2 regions of the Polaromonas sp. P1_G1 genome follow, and region 1 is predicted to be linked to the other one. Evidence: predicted binding sites of a transcription regulator. Region 1 holds the regulator's gene; the other holds the start of a gene.
What was found. Region 1 encodes LexA, which represses DNA repair genes until DNA is damaged. Its sites were predicted from a motif close to ACTGTATNNNNATACAGT; they were not measured.

Region 1 (8,720 bases):
GGCTTGCGGCCAACTGCGCAACTGCCTCAGCCGCCCTTCCTCCACATAGCCGATGGGTCCGGCGTCGCCCGAACTGAAAGGGTCAAGACGATAGGTATGCGCCTTCTGGACGTCCGCCGCACCGTGGACGACGCCGGCGCACACCGCCACCACGCCCTGCGCTCCCGAGTGGCGCGCCACCGCCACCGCATCGAGCAGGTTTTGCGGTCCGTCAGGCACCAGCGCCGTGGCCGGGCGCATCGCGCAGGTCAGCACTACGGGCTTGGCCGGCGCCAGCAGCGCCTGCAGGAAAAAGGCGGTTTCCTCCAGCGTATCGGTGCCGTGGGTGATGACGATGCCCTGGACGTCGGGCTGCGCGAGGTAATGGCTGACGCGCGCGGCCAGTTTGGCCCACACCGCAAAACTCATGTCCTTGCTGTCAACCTGCGCCACCTGCTCCGTCAGCACGGTGCCGGCCTGCGCCAGAGCGGGGATCGCAGCCAGCAGTTCTTCGACGCCCACCTGGGCGGCGGTGTAACCGATGTTGTCCGACACGCTGGCGGCCCGGCCGGCGATCGTGCCGCCGGTGCCCAGAATCACAATATTTTGAGGATGCATGGAAAGTGATCTTGCAATCTTTTAAAAACTGGATGAAAATACAGGTACTGGATATTAAAACAGGTCGACGGCAGGCAAACGGTTGCAGCCCTCGGTTCTGCCTTTATCTGAAGAACCATAGGAGTCCCCGCCATGAGCATCCTCGCCGATTTTCCGCATTTTCCCTCCGAAGGTCCCAAGCTCACGGCGCGCCAGCAACAAATCCTGGAACTGATCCAGAGTGCCATCGCCCGTACCGGTGCACCGCCCACCCGCGCCGAAATCGCGAACGAACTGGGTTTCAAGTCCGCCAACGCCGCCGAAGAACACCTGCAGGCGTTGGCCCGCAAAGGCGTCATCGAGCTCGTCAGCGGTACTTCACGCGGCATACGCTTGCGCGGCGACACCCTACGTTCCATCAACGAATCACGCACCAAACAGTTTTCCCTGCCGTTGCAAAGCCTGGCCCAGCTCGCCCTACCTTTGGTAGGGCGGGTTGCTGCTGGCAGCCCGATTCTCGCGCAGGAACATATCGAGCAAACCTATTATTTTGAAAGCAGCCTGTTCCAGCGCCAGCCCGATTACCTGCTCAAGGTTCGCGGCATGAGCATGCGCGACGTCGGCATCATGGACGGCGACCTGCTGGCCGTCAAACAGGCCAAGGAAGCCAAGAACGGCCAGATCGTCGTGGCCCGCCTGGGCGATGAAGTCACCGTCAAACGCTTTCGCCGCAACAAGAACCTGATCGAGCTTTTGCCCGAAAACCCCGACTTCAACATCATCGTGGTCGAGCCCGGCGAGCCGTTTGAACTCGAAGGCCTCGCCGTCGGTTTGATACGCAACACCATGCTGATGTAAGCCTTCCAATCCGGCCACGCACCAGGTGGCGGGCGTTTGGCTGTATGGCCAACACCCTGGTGCAGCGGCCCTGCCGGCTGTAGCCGGTCCGAAATCCTGCCTGTGTAAACCTCTCTCATACAGGAGTTCATCATGGGAATCGTCAGTTTTTCACATTCACCCCTTCTGTCTCTCCTGCTGGCTCCCGTGCAGGCGCTGGCCGCCTGGTTTGTGCCTGCGCAGCAAAGCAGGTCCCATCAGTTTTCCAAATCCGTGCGCGCCCAGCGCGCGGCCGGCCAGCTGGCATTGCCTTTTTCCTCCGGTCCCGCCCCATCGCCCCGCGAAGCCACCCAAGCCGGCAAGGCAAGGCCCCGTAACCCCACGCCCAGCCGCCTGCGCATCGTGCGCGAATTCGATGCCAATGTCGGCCCGGCTTGCGCCGGCCGCATGGTCATCTCCGGCCGCATGGCCGACGTCTGTGCGGAGCTTGAGCGCATGGCCCAGCGCGAGGCCGCCTTGCAATAAAAAAGCCCCTGCCCGCCTTCGCCCTCTCTGAGGGAGGCTATTTCCCGGCTGCGTGAAGGTCAATGAGCCCGCCCAGTGCGCCACGGCAGGACTGAAATGCCTCGACAGGTTTCCTTGCGATACAAAATGCAAGCATTCGGGTAGCCCTTCCCGCGAGGAAGAAAAATCTTGCAGGCACAATATCGGCATGAATATTGTGATCCTCGACGACTACCAGGACGCAGTGCGAAAACTGAACTGCGCTGCCAAACTTGAGGCCTACCCCGCCAAGGTCTACACCAACACCGTCAAAGGCATAGGCCAGCTGTCCGTCCGGCTCAAGGATGCCGACGTCATCGTCCTTATCCGGGAACGGACCCAGCTCAACCGGCAGGTCATTGAAAAACTCCCCAAGCTCAAATTGATCGTACAGACCGGCCGTGTCGGAAGCCACGTCGACGTCGCTGCCTGCACGGAGCGCGGCATCGCGGTGGCAGAAGGCACCGGATCGCCTACTGCGCCGGCCGAACTGGCCTGGGCACTGGTCATGGCGGCCATGCGCCGCATCCCCCACTACGTGGCCCACCTCAAGCACGGGGCCTGGCAGCAGGCGGGCCTCAAGTCGGCCTCCATGCCGCCGAATTTCGGAATAGGTTCGGTCCTCAAGGGCAAGACCCTGGGCATCTGGAGCTACGGAAAAATCGGGCAGATCGTGGCCGGCTACGGCCGGGCCTTCGGCATGCGGGTCATCATCTGGGGCCGCGATGCCTCGCGTGAACGGGCCCAGGCCGATGGCTATGAGATCGCCGACAGCAAGGCCGAGTTTTTTGAACAAAGCGACGTGCTGAGCCTGCACCTGCGGCTGAACGACGAAACCCGCGGCATCGTCACGCTCGAAGACCTGTCGCGCATGAAAACCACGTCCCTGCTGGTCAACACCTCGCGCGCCGAACTGATAGAGCCCGAAGCCCTGATCGCCTCGCTCAACCGCGGCCGCCCAGGCCTGGCGGCGATCGACGTGTTTGAATCCGAGCCTATCCTGCAGGGCCATGCCCTGCTTCGCCTCGAGAACTGCATCTGCACACCGCATATCGGTTATGTGGAGCAAGACAGTTATGAGCTCTACTTCGGCGCGGCCTTCGACAACGTGGTGAATTTCATCAAGGGCACGCCCACCAACATCGTGAACCCCGGCGCCCTGCAAGTGCGGCGCTAGGTAATACCTTGCCCCCAAGGCGGGGGCCGAAACCGCCAGGAACCTAGGCGTTCCGGGCCGGTGCCGCGACCGGGCCATCGAGATCGAACTCGATGAGATTGCCAAAGTCTCCGGCTTCGGCCTCGGCGTCCATCGCTACGATGACCGGCAGCGGTTCGAGCGCGCCGCCCACGTCCTGGCTCAAGTCAATGTCCAGCCCCAGCCTCGGTGAAACCGGGGGCCGCGTCAGGTCGGGCGTCAATGCGATTTCCGTGGAAAGGGCAGCCGCCACAGCGCTGGGAACCGCGGCGGCAAGCGGCGGAGGCGGCGCCTGAAACCGGGCTGACAAGGGCAGGATATTGGTCGGGCCAAAGCTGGTCGTTTGGGGCAAGGCGGCCGGCCCATCCTGGGCGGAAAGCAGCGCAGGCTCACCGCCTTTTTCTTCCGGCTGTCCAGGGCGGGAAATAAGCTTCTTGGCGATGGAGTGAAGCAGCAGCAGTTCGCGGTAAGCCGCGAGGCTGAAGACCTCGTTGCGCGAATCTGGCTTGCGAAAGATGGACTCTTCCAGGACGTCCAGCACCTTGGGCGTCGGCCACAACGACTCAATGCGCGTGAGGGCCGCCACATAGAACTCCAGGCCGTGCGTGTCTATCGCATAGTCGTCGAAGGCGGGCACCTGGGCATTGAACATCCGGTGGAAATCCTTGCGCAGCGCGTCATAGTCGTCCCTGCGGCCCAGGCTGTGATAGAGGTCGAACAGGTCCAGGTAGACCAGCGCGCTCGTCTCCACGTTGTCCATGATGTGCAGGCGCAGGACATCCACCGCCTTGTCGGGATGGCCCAGCGAGAGGAAAAAATCCGCCTGCTGCTGGACATCAAAAAGCTCTTCGGCATTGACGATACGGGGCATGCCGCTCAAGCCGCCCAGGCTGGGCAGGAATTCCGGGCGATCAGCAGATTCAGCCGGCCTGGACGCAGGCAGCTTGCGTGTGCTTTCGAAATGAAGCGCATCCAGGTCGAGGTCCACCACGGGCTTGGGCGGGCGCTCTTCATGTGCCGGTTCAGTGCCGAGGTGCCCGGACGCCGGCCCTGCATAAACCGCAAAATCGCTCTGTCCATCATTCTTGTCCCACCAGGGACCATGGCTCAAGCGCAGCGCGTGCTGCCGGTTGCGCCTCCATAAAAAGCCGGCCGCCAGCAGCGCGAACAGCAGGACAGCGCCCAGGGCATACACCAGCCAGTTGCTGTAACGCTCCTGGCGCGCCTGCTCCAGCTGGTCCCGCAACTGCGTCACGGCCTGTTCGGTTTTGCGGCTTTGCGCCAGCATGGCGGCCACGTCGGATTCCAGGGACTTGAGGCGCTGGCTGTCGCGAAGCATGTCTTGCGGCTGGGCATTCAAAGCCTGCCACAAGGCGACTGCGGAGGCGCGTTGCTGGGCGTCGGTGGAAGGCGGCGTCAGCAGTTCCGGCGATGAACGAAGCACCGGATCGCGTTCGATGGTGAGGTCAATGGGGGCCAGTTGCAGGCGTGCCCGCGATTGACGCACCGGTGCCGGAGGCTTGCCTGCCGCGCGGACCGGCGGTGCGGCCAGTGAAGAGGCCATCCCGGCGCGAGGTTCCGGCTTCGCCCTCGATGTCCCGGAACGGGATGGCGCCGCCGGGCGAGCCTGCACCAGGCTTGCCGCAACCGCCGCTTGCGGAAGGATCGAAGGCACCGGGGCCGCGTTGTCGCCCAGCATCTCGGCCAGCAAGACGTACTTGCGTGAATTCTTTTGCTGGCAGCCTTCGCGTGCGTAGATCGTCACGACCGGCTCGTCCAACGCCAGCGTCGTGCGGATGCGGACCAGGATTTCACCAGCGCCGGAACCCGGCGAGATCGCGGTGCGTATCCTGTCAGGGAAAACCTGGCTGTCGCCGAAAAACACATCGACTGACACACAGGCGGAAGAAGGATTTTCGGCGGCGTCCAGTTGTGCGGACAGGGTGACGTCCAGTGGATGCCCTACGATTGCCGCGCCGCGCATACGTCCCAGGGACGCGGCCAAGGCATTGGCGGCAAGCCCCAACAGCAAAGCGCCAAGCAGGCATTTCAGGAACTTCTCGGTGACTTTCATGGGGTGCGCAAATTTTGCCACGCACCTCTGACGAATACGCTCAGCCATAATTCGGCCATGAAAGTAAATTTTGCAAATGTGGGAATAGTTGGCACCGGCGCCATGGGTCGGGGCATCGCGCAGATCGCGGCGCAAGCCGGCAGCACCGTCAAGCTGATGGACGCGCAGGCGGGTGCCGCCGAAAAGGCGCGCGAAGCCATTTGCGCCCAATGGGACAAGCTGGTTGAAAAAGGCCGGCTCGAGGCGGCCGCGGCCAGCGGCCACAAGGACCGGCTGCTGCTTGCCGGCACGCTGACCGACCTGGCGGGCTGCGACCTCATCATCGAAGCCATCGTGGAACGCCTGGACGTCAAGCGCGCGCTGTTCGCCGAACTCGAAGCCCTGGTGCCCGCCAGCACCGTGCTGGCCAGCAATACCTCGTCGCTTTCAGTGACGGCCATCGCGGCGGCGCTCAAACATCCCGAGCGCCTGGCCGGTTTTCATTTCTTCAACCCGGTTCCGTTGATGAAAGTGGTGGAAGTGATCGCGGGCCTGAAGACCAGCCCCGCGGTCTGCGAGGGCCTGAGCCAATACGCCCGGCAAATGGGCCACACGCCCGTGCAGGCGCAAGATACGCCCGGCTTCATCGTCAACCACGCCGGCCGGGGCTTTGGCACCGAGGCGCTGCGCGTCGTCAGCGAAGGCATTGCCGATTTCGCCACCATAGACCGCATCCTGCGCGACCAGGCCGGCTTCAAGCTGGGCCCTTTCGAGCTGATGGACCTGACCGCGCTCGACGTCTCCCATCCTGTGATGGAGTCGATTTACCACCAGTACTATGAAGAAGCCCGTTACCGCCCCAGCGTGATCACGGCGCAGCGCCTGGCCGGCGGCATGCTGGGCCGCAAGACCGGCGAAGGCTTTTACCGCTATGCGGACGGCGCCATGCAGGTGCCGCCTGAGCCCCCCGTTCCCCAGGTGGCCGAACTTCCACCGGTATGGGTCTCGCCGCGTGCTTCGCGGCGCTCGGAACTGCTACAACTCCTCAAGAACCTGGGCGCCAAGATCGAGACCGGCGCCTCCGCCTCGCCGCAGGCCCTCATGCTGGTCGCGCCGCTGGGCTTTGACATCACCACAGTGGCCGTGGTGGAGCGCCTAGACCCGGCCCGCACCATCGGCATCGACATGCTGATCGACGACGCGGCCACCAAGCGGCGTGTGCTGGCCACCAACCCGGCCACGCGCAGCGACATGCGCGACGCGGCCCACGCCCTCTTCGCCCGCGACGGCAAGGCCGTCAGCGTGATCCGCGACAGCGGTGGCTTCGTCACCCAGCGAGTGGTGGCTGCCATCGTCAACATCGCCAGCGACATCTGCCAGCAGGGCATCTGCAGCCCGAAAGACCTGGAAACCGCCGTGACCCTCGGACTCGGCTATCCCATGGGCCCGCTGGCCATGGGCGACCGCTACGGCCCAACCAATGTGCTGGAAGTGCTGTTCAACATGCAGACCGTTTACGGCGACCAGCGCTACCGCCCTTCCCCGTGGCTGCGGCGCCGCGGCGCCATCGGCCTCAGCCTCCTACACCAGGAAGAATGAAACACCCCCTTCGGATGCTCACTTCGTGTAGCACCTTCCCCCCTCCAGGGGGCGGCGCTTGCGGCCTGGCGAAGCCAGTTCCGCGGCCCCCACTGGCGTGGGAATCCCTCCTCCGGCGACCACACATTCTTTCGTATTGGAACAACTGACATGGCAGGCGCAATCAAAGGTACGAGTGAGGGCCAGACCCTTATCCTGACGATCAGCAATCCGGAGTTCAGGAATGCCCTGGGTCCCGACATTTATGCGGCGGGCATCGAGGCATTGAACGCCGCCGAGAACAATCCCGACATCCGCAGCGTGGTCATCACCGGCGAGGGTTCGATCTTCTGCGCGGGCGGCAACCTGCAGCGGCTGCAGGCCAACCGCCGTGAGGCGCCCGAGGTGCAGGCCCAGAGCATCGAAGGCCTGCACAACTGGATCGACTCGATACGCACCTACCCCAAGCCGGTAATCGCCGCCGTGGAAGGCCCGGCCGCCGGCGCCGGCTTTTCGCTGGTGCTGGCCTGCGATTTTGTGGTGGCAGCCGACAACGCGGTGTTCGTGATGTCTTACAGCACGGTCGCGCTGTCACCCGATGGCGGCGGTAGCTGGGCCCTGGCGCGCGCCCTGCCCCGTGCGCTGGCCAGCGAACTGCTGATGGCCGGCGAACGCATAGGCCCTCGCCGCTTGCACGATCTCGGGCTGGTCAACCGCGTAACGGCACCGGGCGAAGCCCTGGCCCAGGCCCTGCAACTGGCCGACAACCTCAATGCGCGGGCGCCCAACGCGCTGGCCAGCATCAAGGAACTCATCAACGACGCGGCTGGCAACACGCTGAACCAGCAACTGGCCCGCGAGCAGGACCACTTCGTGCGCAACCTGCACGACGCCAACGCCGGTGAAGGCATAGACGCCTTCCTGAACAAGCGCACGCCGCACTACCGCTAGCTGGTCCCTGCGCAGGTGGGCCCACGGCAGCCCGCCCCGCCGCCAAATCCCCGGCCCCTGCGGCCGGGCGACACCCATGCGACAGCCCGCTGGCGCCGGGCGGGTCCCTCAAGCGACAATGGACGTCTTGTTAGTCACTCAAAAGACAGACCATGGACGATCCCATTCTTACGATAGAGGAACGAGAGGCCATTAACAACGGCCGCTGGTTTTCATCCCTGTCCCCATCCCTGAGGCACGACATACTTCGATGCGCCTACGTCAAACGCTACAAAGACGGCGAACTCATCAGCGCCCGCGGCGATGCGCCCGAAGAATGGATATCCTGCGCGCGCGGCGCCATCCGGGTGAGCTCGACCTCGATTTCGGGCAAGCAGGTCACCCTGACCTATGTGGAGCCCGGCATTTGGGTCGGCGACGTGGCGATCTTCGATGGGGAGCGGCGCACCCACGATTCCTACGCCCATGGCGAGACCACGCTGCTGTGCGTTTCTCGCGCCGACTTGCGCAAGATATTGAGCCAGCACGTCGAGCTCTACGAAGCCCTGCTGCGCCTGCATGCGCGGCGCATACGGCAGCTTTTCGGCCTGGTGGAAGACCTCAACACCCTGCCCCTGCGCGCGCGGCTGGCCAAGCAACTGTTGCACCTGGTGCGCAGCTACGGTGTGCCCAGCCTGTCGGACAGCGGCGAAGTGCGCATCGGCCTGCAGCTGGCGCAGGAAGAACTGGCCCAGCTGCTGGGCGCCTCGCGCCAGCGCGTGAACCAGGAACTCAAGTCCATGGAGCGCGAGGAAGCCATACGCATAGAGCCGGGCGGCCTGGTGGTGCGCAACCGGCAAGCCCTGATGCGCATTTCCGAAGCCGAAATCGACAAATAAACACACGGGGGCCAGCCCTTTGAGCACGAGCAATTTCGACCACTTTGTCGGCACGCGGGCCGTGTCCGGCACGCAGGCCTTTGACCTCGACGCACTCACCGCTTACCTG
Region 2 (8,720 bases), on a different contig from region 1:
AGGGCGAGCGAGCGGGCGCAGCCGATGTGGTCGCCGTGTTCATGCGTGACGAACACGGCATGTATGTCCTCAGGCTGCAGTTCGGCCTCGCCAAGCCGGTAGAGCAAATGCTTGAGGCCCAGCCCGCAGTCGACGAGAACCCGCGAAGGCGCGATTCCCATTGCTTCGACGATGGCGGCATTGCCCGAACTGCCGCTGCCCAGGCTTTTGAACCTCAACATGGGCGTGGCAATTCGCGGCTTGGGCGGTCGGGCGGCAGGCCCGGATTACTTCAGGTCGTCGGCAATCACCTGCACGATGCGCTGGGCGTTGGCCGATGATTCTGCGGCGCCCTGAGCATTGAGGACGGACACCGTGGTGCTTTCGCCCTGGCTCTTGACGGCGATGCGGTATTTCAGGGGCGGCGTGGCGGCCGGCGAGCCGCTGAACAGCTTGCTGAAGAAGCCGGGTTCGGTCTTGTTGGCGACGGGCTCGACGTAGCGCACGAAGTAGGTGCCCTGGCTGCGGTCGCGATCTTCGACCGTGAAGCCCGTGCGGTCCAGCGCCAGGCCGACCCGGCGCCAGGCGCGCTCAAAGCCTTCGTCGATTTGCACGACGGGCACGTTGTTCACCGTGGCGATGCGCGAAGTCTGCTTGGCGGCGCCCGCGGCCACCAGGGCCTTGGACTGCTCTTGCGTCACGCCCAGCTTGACCATCATGCGGCGCAGGAATTCAGCTTCGAGTTCCGGGTCGGCGGGACGGGGCTGCCAGACCGTGCTGTCACCCGAGGCGGCGTTGCCGGTCTTTCCACCGGTGATCACTTCAATCATGCCGCGATGGCTCACATAAATCTCGGTGCCGCCGTCGGGGCGGCGCTCCAGGCGCGTGCGGAACTTGTCGCGTTCGCCGGTGGAATACAGGCCGTCGAAGACCTTGCCAAGCGCGCTGCGGATGAAGTCCTGCGGCAGCTTGGCGCGGTTTTCCGCGAAGTCGGTTTCCATGATGCCGAGGTTTTCCTGGTCCTGCGCGAGCAGGAAACCGCTTTCAAGCCAGAAATCGCGCACAGGCCCCCACAGTTTGTCGGCGGGCCGGTTCACGACCAGCCAGCGTTGGCTGCCCGCGCGCTCGATGCGCACGTCGCCGACAGTGGCGGTGGCCGTCTGCACAGCCTGCGTGGGCTGGCCCACCTGGTAGCTGTTGGCGGAGACCGCCGTGCCGGGTACCACATAGCGGGTGTCGCGGCTGAGCTGGGTCAGGTCGGGGGGGATGTCCAGAGAAGGGCCCTTGGCGCCGCTGGATTTGTAATCGACGCGTTCGCCGTCCATCACATCCCTGAGGGAGGAGCAGCCGGCGAGCAGGCCGAGAGCCAGCAGCGCGGATACAGCTGCGGCGCTCCGGGCTTTTGAAAATGCAGGACGTGTTGGCGATATCTTCACTTGGGTTCCCTTAAAAATCAGATCAGGCAAATCAAACCAGGCCGCAGGCGCGCAGGGCGCTTTCCACGGCCGCTTCGTTCGATGTCTCCAGCGGCGTCATCGGCAGCCGCAAGGTGCCGCCGCAAAGACCCATCCGGGCCATGGCCCATTTGACGGGAATCGGGTTGGCTTCGATAAACAGGTTTCTGTGCAGCGGCAGCAGCTTGAGCTGCAGTTCCATTGCGCGGCGGGTGTCGCCCGCCACGGCAGCCACGCACAGCTCATGCATGAGCCGGGGCGCCACGTTGGCCGTCACGCTGACGTTGCCCTGGCCGCCGCAGAGCATGAGTGCCACGGCGGTCGGGTCGTCGCCCGAATACACCGCAAAGCCCTTGGGCACTTCCTTGATCAGCCATTGCGCGCGCTCGATATTGCCGGTGGCTTCCTTGATGCCGACGATGCCGGGCACCTGGGCCAGGCGCAACACGGTGGCATGCGCCATATCGGCCACGCTGCGGCCGGGCACGTTGTACAGCACGGTGGGCAGGTCGCCGACGGCTTCGGCGATCGCCTTGAAGTGCCGGTACTGGCCTTCCTGCGTGGGTTTGTTGTAATAGGGGACGACCTGCAACTGGCAGTCGGCGCCCACCTGCTTGGCGAAGCGGGCGAGTTCGATCGCCTCGGCGGTGGAGTTGGCGCCGCAACCGGCCATGATGGGCACGCGCTTTTTGGCTTGTTCCACCGAGACGCGGATGATTTCGCAGTGCTCTTCGACGTTGACGGTCGGGGATTCGCCGGTGGTGCCGACCACGCCTATGCAGTCCGTGCCTTCGGCGATGTGCCAGTCCACCAGTTTGCGCAAGGTTGGGTAATCTACGCTGCCGTCATCATGCAAGGGTGTTGCCAGTGCAACGATGCTGCCAGTAATGGGTTTCATGCTTTGTTTGTAAACGTTCGCGGCCGGGAGCTTGGGAAGGGGACTGGCCGGAATACCGCCAGGCCGGCCCAAAACGGCCAATCCTGCATTCTACCCAGAGCCTAGGGCAGTCCATAGCGCGGCGGGGCGGGCAAACCCGCAGTTGCGGGCGCTTCGCGGACCGCGGCAATGCGCTGGACAAACCGCGGCGGGCTCTCATGGAAACCCTCCTCGAAGGCCACCACCCGCAGCGCCCGGCAGGTTTCCAGCAATTCGCCGGTGCGCAGCAAAAAATCCGGCCGGGAGGGCTTGCCCACCGTCTCATTGCCTTGCGTAAAAGTTTCGTAAATCAGCACCCCGCCGGGCGCCAGGGCGGCCAGCAGCGTGGGCAGCAGGGGGCGCCACAGGTAGTTGGTCACGACGACCGCGTCGAATTGCCGGCCCGCGAAAGGCCAGGGGCCGGCTTCAATGTCGGCCACCACCGCCTCGCGGGCGGATGCGGGGATGGCGGCGGCGATGGCGTCCATCGCTTCCTGGGAGCGGTCCACCAGGACCACAGGGTGGTTTCGCCGGTGAAACCAGCGGGCGTGGCGGCCATAGCCGCAGGCGACGTCCAGCACCACGCCGCGCTGGGGGACCAGGTGCGACCAGCGCTGCACCCAGGCGGAGGGCAATTCCGTTCCGTGCGGAGTACTGCTCATATTAGAGGGGCTTGACGTCGTCTTTGAGCGCGGCCAGCGCCATGGACTCAACCCGGCCCGGCGCGATCAGCTTGAGCCAGCGGCCCAGCTTGCCCTTGGCCGTCATGACGACCTCGCGGTCGCGGCGCTCCATGCCTTGCAGGATCAGCCGGGCGCATTCTTCCACGCTCATCGCGTCGTCTTCCTTGAGCCCGCTGGAGCCAGCGGCCACGCCCGCCGCATTGAAGCCGCGGTGGCGGATATGGGTGGCGACCACGCCCGGGTAGGCGGTGGTCACGCTGACCCCGGCGCCCTTCATTTCGGCGCGCAGCGCCTCAAAAAATCCCACCATGGCGAATTTGGTGGCGCTGTAGGCCGTGCGGCCCGGCACTCCGATCAGCCCGGCCAGGCTGGAAACGGCCACGATGCTGCCGTGGCGCAGCTTCAGGTGGGGCAGGGCGGCGTGGGTGCACCAGACGCTGCCCCAGAGGTTGATGCGCATCAGCTGCTCATACCAGCCCAGGTCCTGGGCCTTGACGTCCTCGAACAGCGCCTGCGCCGACATGCCGGCGTTGTTGACCAGGGCGTCGATGTGCCCGAAGCGACCCACGGTGGCGTCCACCAGATGGCGGCATTGGGCTTCGATGGATACGTCGGTCTTGACGACCAGGGTCTGCGCGCCGTGCGCGGCGCATTGCTGCGCGATCTCATCAAGCAGCGCATCATTGCGCGCCGCCAGCACCAGCGCGACCCCGGTGCCATGCGTTTTGGCCAGTTGCCGCGCCATTTCGGCGCCAATGCCGTCCGATGCGCCGGTGATGATGATGGTTTTCATGGTGTTGTCCCCGTCTTCCTGGATTGCGCCCCATCGCCCTTAAATTCCGAATCCTTCTTGCCCGGAGCTGCTCACAAAACCCAGCGAAGCGGTCCTGGCTAGGCGCGACGCCGCAGACAGTGCTCCAGCACGGCAAGGCGGCTGCAACAACGCCTGGAGGGTTTTTGAGCGGCTCCTAAAAGCAGGCCCAGATCTGATTTGCGAGTGTGAGAAGAAATTCCGGCCGTGTGTAGAGGGCAAATACCCCCAGCGACGCGATGACCGCGAGCGCCCACAAGCCGGCTTTTTTGGCCATCTCAGGCCCCTTGCGGCACGCCGGCGCGCGTGATCGGCGCCTCGCGCACCGGCAGGTTCACCAGGGCGGCAAACACACCGAGCGCGATGGCGATGTACCAGACGATGTCGTAGCTGCCGGTGCGGTCATATAAATAGCCGCCCAGCCAGACGCCCAGGAAGGAACCGATCTGGTGGCTGAAGAAGATGAAGCCGCCCAGCATCGACAGGTGCTGGATGCCGAAAATCTGCGCCACCACGGCGTTGGTCGGCGGGATGGTCGACAGCCACAGCAAGCCCATCAGGCTGGCGAAGATGTAGACGCTCAGCGGGCTCAGGGGCGCCGCGATGAACACGGCGATCACCACCGCGCGCGAGAGGTAAATCGTCGCCAGGATTTTCCGCTTGGCGATTTTCTGGCCCAGCGAGCCGGCGATATAGGTGCCGAAGACATTGAACAGCCCGATCAGCGCCAGCGCATAGCTGGCCACCTGGGGCGACAGGCCCTTGTCCTTGAGGTAGCTGGGCATGTGCACGCCGATGAACACCACCTGGAAGCCGCAGACGAAGTAGCCCGCCATCAGCAGCTGGAAGCTCGGGTACTTGAAGGCTTCGCGCAGCGCCTGGGCGATGGTCTGCTCACGTTTGGCGGGCTGGCCACCGGCAAACCCGCCTTCACGCAGGCCCAGCGCCAGCGGCGCGATCAGCAGCACGGCGCCGCTGAGGACCAGCAGGGCCTCTTTCCAGCCCAGGCCGCTGATCAGCAGGCCTTCGACCGGCACCATCAGGAACTGGCCGAAAGAGCCCGCCGCCGCGGCCACGCCCATGGCCCAGGAACGTTTTTCCGCCGAAATGTTGCGGCCTATCACGCCGTAAATGACGGCATAGGTGGTGCCGGCCTGCGCGGCGCCTATCAGCACCCCGGCCGTCATGGTGAACAGAAAGCCCGTGGGCGACAGCGCCATGCCCACCAGGCCCAGCCCGTACAGCAGGGCGCCGCCCACGATCACGCGGGAAGCGCCGAAGCGGTCGGCCGCCATGCCGGCGAAGATGCCGAACACGCCCCAGGACAGGTTTTGCACCGCCAGCGCGAAGGCAAAGGTTTCGCGCGTCCAGCCCTGGGCCTGGGTGATGGGCTGCAGCCACAGCCCGAAGCCGTGGCGAATGCCCATGGACAGCGTGACGATGGTGGCGCCGCAGATCAGGACCTGCAGCATGGAAAGTTTTTTGGTATCGGTGGTCATGAACGGTCGCCGTGAGCGGCGAAAAAGGAAAGGCCTGGGGCGGCAGGAAAGCTATCCGCCGACTGTAACGAAAATGGCGAAACGCTGCCGCGCCCGCGCTTCGTTCCCGCGCCCCGAATCGGGTGGACTGTATGTTTGTACAGTGACTTTCCCGGCCCGGACTACAATTGCGGCAATTCTTTCATCTGCCATGGCCGACAAACTACCCACCGAATATTCCGAAGGCTCGATCCGCGTGCTCAAGGGCCTGGAGCCCGTCAAGCAGCGCCCGGGCATGTACACCCGCACCGACAACCCCTTGCACGTCATCCAGGAAGTGCTGGACAACTCCGCCGACGAGGCCCTGGCCGGCCACGGCAAGAAGATCAAGGTCACGCTGCATACCGACGGCTCTGTCAGCGTCGACGACGACGGCCGCGGCATCCCCTTCGGCCTGCACCCGGAAGAACAGGTGCCGGTCATCGAGATCGTTTACACCCGGCTGCACGCCGGCGGCAAGTTCGACAAGGGCAAGGGTGGCGCCTACAGTTTCTCGGGCGGCCTGCACGGTGTGGGCGTCAGCGTGACGAACGCGCTGTCCAAACGGCTGGAAGTCACGTCCTACCGCGAAGGCATGGTGGCCCGCCTGGTGTTTTCGGGCGGCGACGTCATCGAAAAGCTGCACCTGCGCAAAAACGGCGAAGGCGACCGCAAGACCGGCACTACCGTGCGCGCCTGGCCCGACGCCAAATACTTCGAGTCGGCCGCGCTGCCCATGGCCGAACTCACGCACCTGCTGCGCAGCAAGGCCGTGCTCATGCCCGGCGTCACCGTCACGCTGACCAACGAGAAGACCAAGGACACCCAGACCTGGTCTTATAAAGGCGGCCTGCGCGACTACCTGATGCAGACGCTGAACGGTGACCCCGTCATCCCGATGTTCGAAGGTGAAGGTTTTGCCGATTCCCAGCACGACAGCTTTGCCGAAGGCGAGGGCGCCCAGTGGTGCGTGGCCTTCACCGAAGACGGCCAGCCGGTGCGCGAGAGCTATGTCAACCTGATCCCCACCAGCGCCGGCGGCACCCACGAAAGCGGCCTGCGCGACGGCCTCTTCAACGCCGTCAAGAGCTTTATCGACCTGCATTCGCTGCTGCCCAAGGGTGTCAAGCTGCTGCCCGAGGACGTTTTCGCCCGCGCCAGCTATGTGCTGAGCGCCAAGGTGCTGGACCCGCAGTTCCAGGGCCAGATCAAGGAGCGCCTCAACTCCCGCGACGCCGTGCGGCTGGTGTCCAGCTTTGTGCGCCCGACGTTGGAGTTGTGGCTCAACCAGCACGTCGACTACGGCCGCAAGCTGGCCGAACTCGCCATCAAGGCCGCGCAAACCCGCCAGAAGGCCGGCCAGAAGGTCGAAAAACGCAAGGGCTCAGGCGTGGCCGTGCTGCCCGGCAAGCTGACCGACTGCGAAAGCCGCGACCTGGCCCACAACGAAGTCTTCCTGGTCGAGGGCGACTCGGCCGGCGGCAGCGCCAAAATGGGCCGCGACAAGGAAAGCCAGGCCATCCTGCCGCTGCGCGGCAAGGTGCTCAATACCTGGGAGGTCGAGCGCGACCGCCTGTTTGCCAACACCGAAATCCACGACATCGCGGTCGCCATAGGTGTCGATCCGCACGGCCCGAACGACACCCCCGACCTGAGCGGCCTGCGCTACGGCAAGGTCTGTATCCTGAGCGATGCCGACGTGGACGGCTCCCACATCCAGGTGCTGCTGCTCACGCTGTTTTTCCGCCATTTCCCCAAATTGATAGCATCCGGTAATGTGTATGTCGCGCGGCCGCCGCTTTTCCGGGTCGATGCGCCCGCGCGGGGCAAAAAGCCGGCGTCCAAGGTCTATGCCCTTGACGAAGGCGAGTTGACCGCCATATTGGATAAGTTGCGCAAGGACGGGGTGCGCGAAGGCGCCTGGAGCATCAGCCGCTTCAAGGGCCTGGGTGAAATGAGTGCGGAACAACTGTGGGAAACCACACTCAATCCGGATACCCGCCGTTTGTTGCCCGTGCAACTGGGCAACCAGGATTTCGGGCAAACCGAGAGCCTGATCACCAAGCTGATGGGCAAGGGCGAAGCTGCGGCCCGCCGCGAACTGATGGAGTTGCACGGCGATGCCGTGGAAATTGATATTTGATGAAACTGCCTGAGACCTTTTTATCCTTTCTGCGGCGGCCCCTGCGCGCGCTGGGCCTGCCCCTGATGGTCATGGGCCTGGCAGCGCTGTTCACCTCGCCTGCCCACGCCGACATCTGGGGCTACGTGGACAAAGACGGCATCGCGCATTTTTCGGCGGTGCGGCTGGACGACCGCTATGAACTCTTTTTCCGCGGCAGCGAAAGCTTCAGCGCCGGCGACAACGTGGGCCGAAGCGGCAAGGCTGTCGGCAGCGGCGCCAATCGCGCCACCGGCGTGGCCGCCGCGCCCCCCAAGCTGCTGGCCTACTTCGACGTGTCGCCCAACTACAAGGCCGTCAAACACCTGCTGCGCGAAGCTTCCGTCACGCACGGCATCGACTACGAGCTGCTGCAGGCGCTGATAGCCACCGAATCGGGCTTCAACACCCAGGCCGTCTCGCCCAAGGGCGCGGTCGGGCTGATGCAGCTGATTCCGCCCACGGCCGAGCGTTACGGCGTGCGGGCCAGCAAGGATTCCACGGTCCACAAAAAGCTCACCGACCCCAAGACCAACATCCGGGCCGGCTCCAGCTACCTTAGCGACCTGATTGCCATGTTCCCGGGTCAGCTCGAACTGGCGATTGCCGCCTACAACGCCGGCGAAGGCGCCGTACAGCGCGCGGGCAACAAAATCCCCAACTATCCCGAGACCAAAAACTACGTCAAGACCGTGATGCAGCTCTATAACCACCTCAAGCCGCCCAGCATGATGAGCGCGAGCGGCGGCCGGGTGCGCATGGAGATGATGGGCGGTGCCACGGGCCGCAGCAACATGGTGCCGACCACGGTCGCGTCCACCGCCACGCCAGAGGTCCCACCCGAGCGGAACTGACGCCCATGCACCCGGAGTTTCGCCGGCAAACCCGGCAGCCTGAAAGCGGCTCCCTCCATTTTTCTTTCCATAATCCTGTACCGGCCGCGCCTGTGCGCACCGGCCCGGCATAACCTGACCTAGCCCAAGCCAAATCACGATGGATGATCTTTTCACACCGGACGCAGTCGCCCCCATTCCCGAGCCCGCCGACCAGGATTCGCTGGCCGCGTACGCGCAGCGGGCCTACCTTGAATACGCGCTCAGCGTCGTCAAGGGCCGGGCCTTGCCCGACGTCTGCGACGGCCAGAAGCCGGTGCAGCGCCGCATCCTCTTCAGCATGTCGCGCATGGGTCTGGGTTTTGG

Region 2: the regulator LexA is predicted to act here: its motif matches at 5,469-5,486, upstream of AC1D1Y_RS16630 (DNA topoisomerase IV subunit B).

Annotation. Positions count from the first base shown of each region.
Region 1 is NZ_JBFUBU010000027.1:103,615-112,334, reverse strand. Features, by position in the region: gene AC1D1Y_RS15305 (asparaginase) at 1-597, opposite strand, end outside; gene lexA (transcriptional repressor LexA) at 730-1,434, shown strand; gene AC1D1Y_RS15295 (hypothetical protein) at 1,567-1,938, shown strand; gene AC1D1Y_RS15290 (D-2-hydroxyacid dehydrogenase family protein) at 2,126-3,133, shown strand; gene AC1D1Y_RS15285 (type IV pilus assembly protein FimV) at 3,177-5,225, opposite strand; gene AC1D1Y_RS15280 (3-hydroxyacyl-CoA dehydrogenase) at 5,283-6,803, shown strand; gene AC1D1Y_RS15275 (oxepin-CoA hydrolase, alternative type) at 6,954-7,733, shown strand; gene AC1D1Y_RS15270 (Crp/Fnr family transcriptional regulator) at 7,886-8,611, shown strand; gene AC1D1Y_RS15265 (phosphotransferase family protein) at 8,631-8,720, shown strand, end outside.
Region 2 is NZ_JBFUBU010000031.1:16,522-25,241, forward strand. Features, by position in the region: gene AC1D1Y_RS16600 (MBL fold metallo-hydrolase) at 1-221, opposite strand, end outside; gene bamC (outer membrane protein assembly factor BamC) at 267-1,415, opposite strand; gene dapA (4-hydroxy-tetrahydrodipicolinate synthase) at 1,447-2,331, opposite strand; gene AC1D1Y_RS16615 (class I SAM-dependent methyltransferase) at 2,433-3,011, opposite strand; gene AC1D1Y_RS16620 (SDR family oxidoreductase) at 3,013-3,825, opposite strand; gene AC1D1Y_RS16625 (MFS transporter) at 4,122-5,342, opposite strand; gene AC1D1Y_RS16630 (DNA topoisomerase IV subunit B) at 5,533-7,503, shown strand; gene AC1D1Y_RS16635 (lytic transglycosylase domain-containing protein) at 7,503-8,375, shown strand; gene parC (DNA topoisomerase IV subunit A) at 8,515-8,720, shown strand, end outside.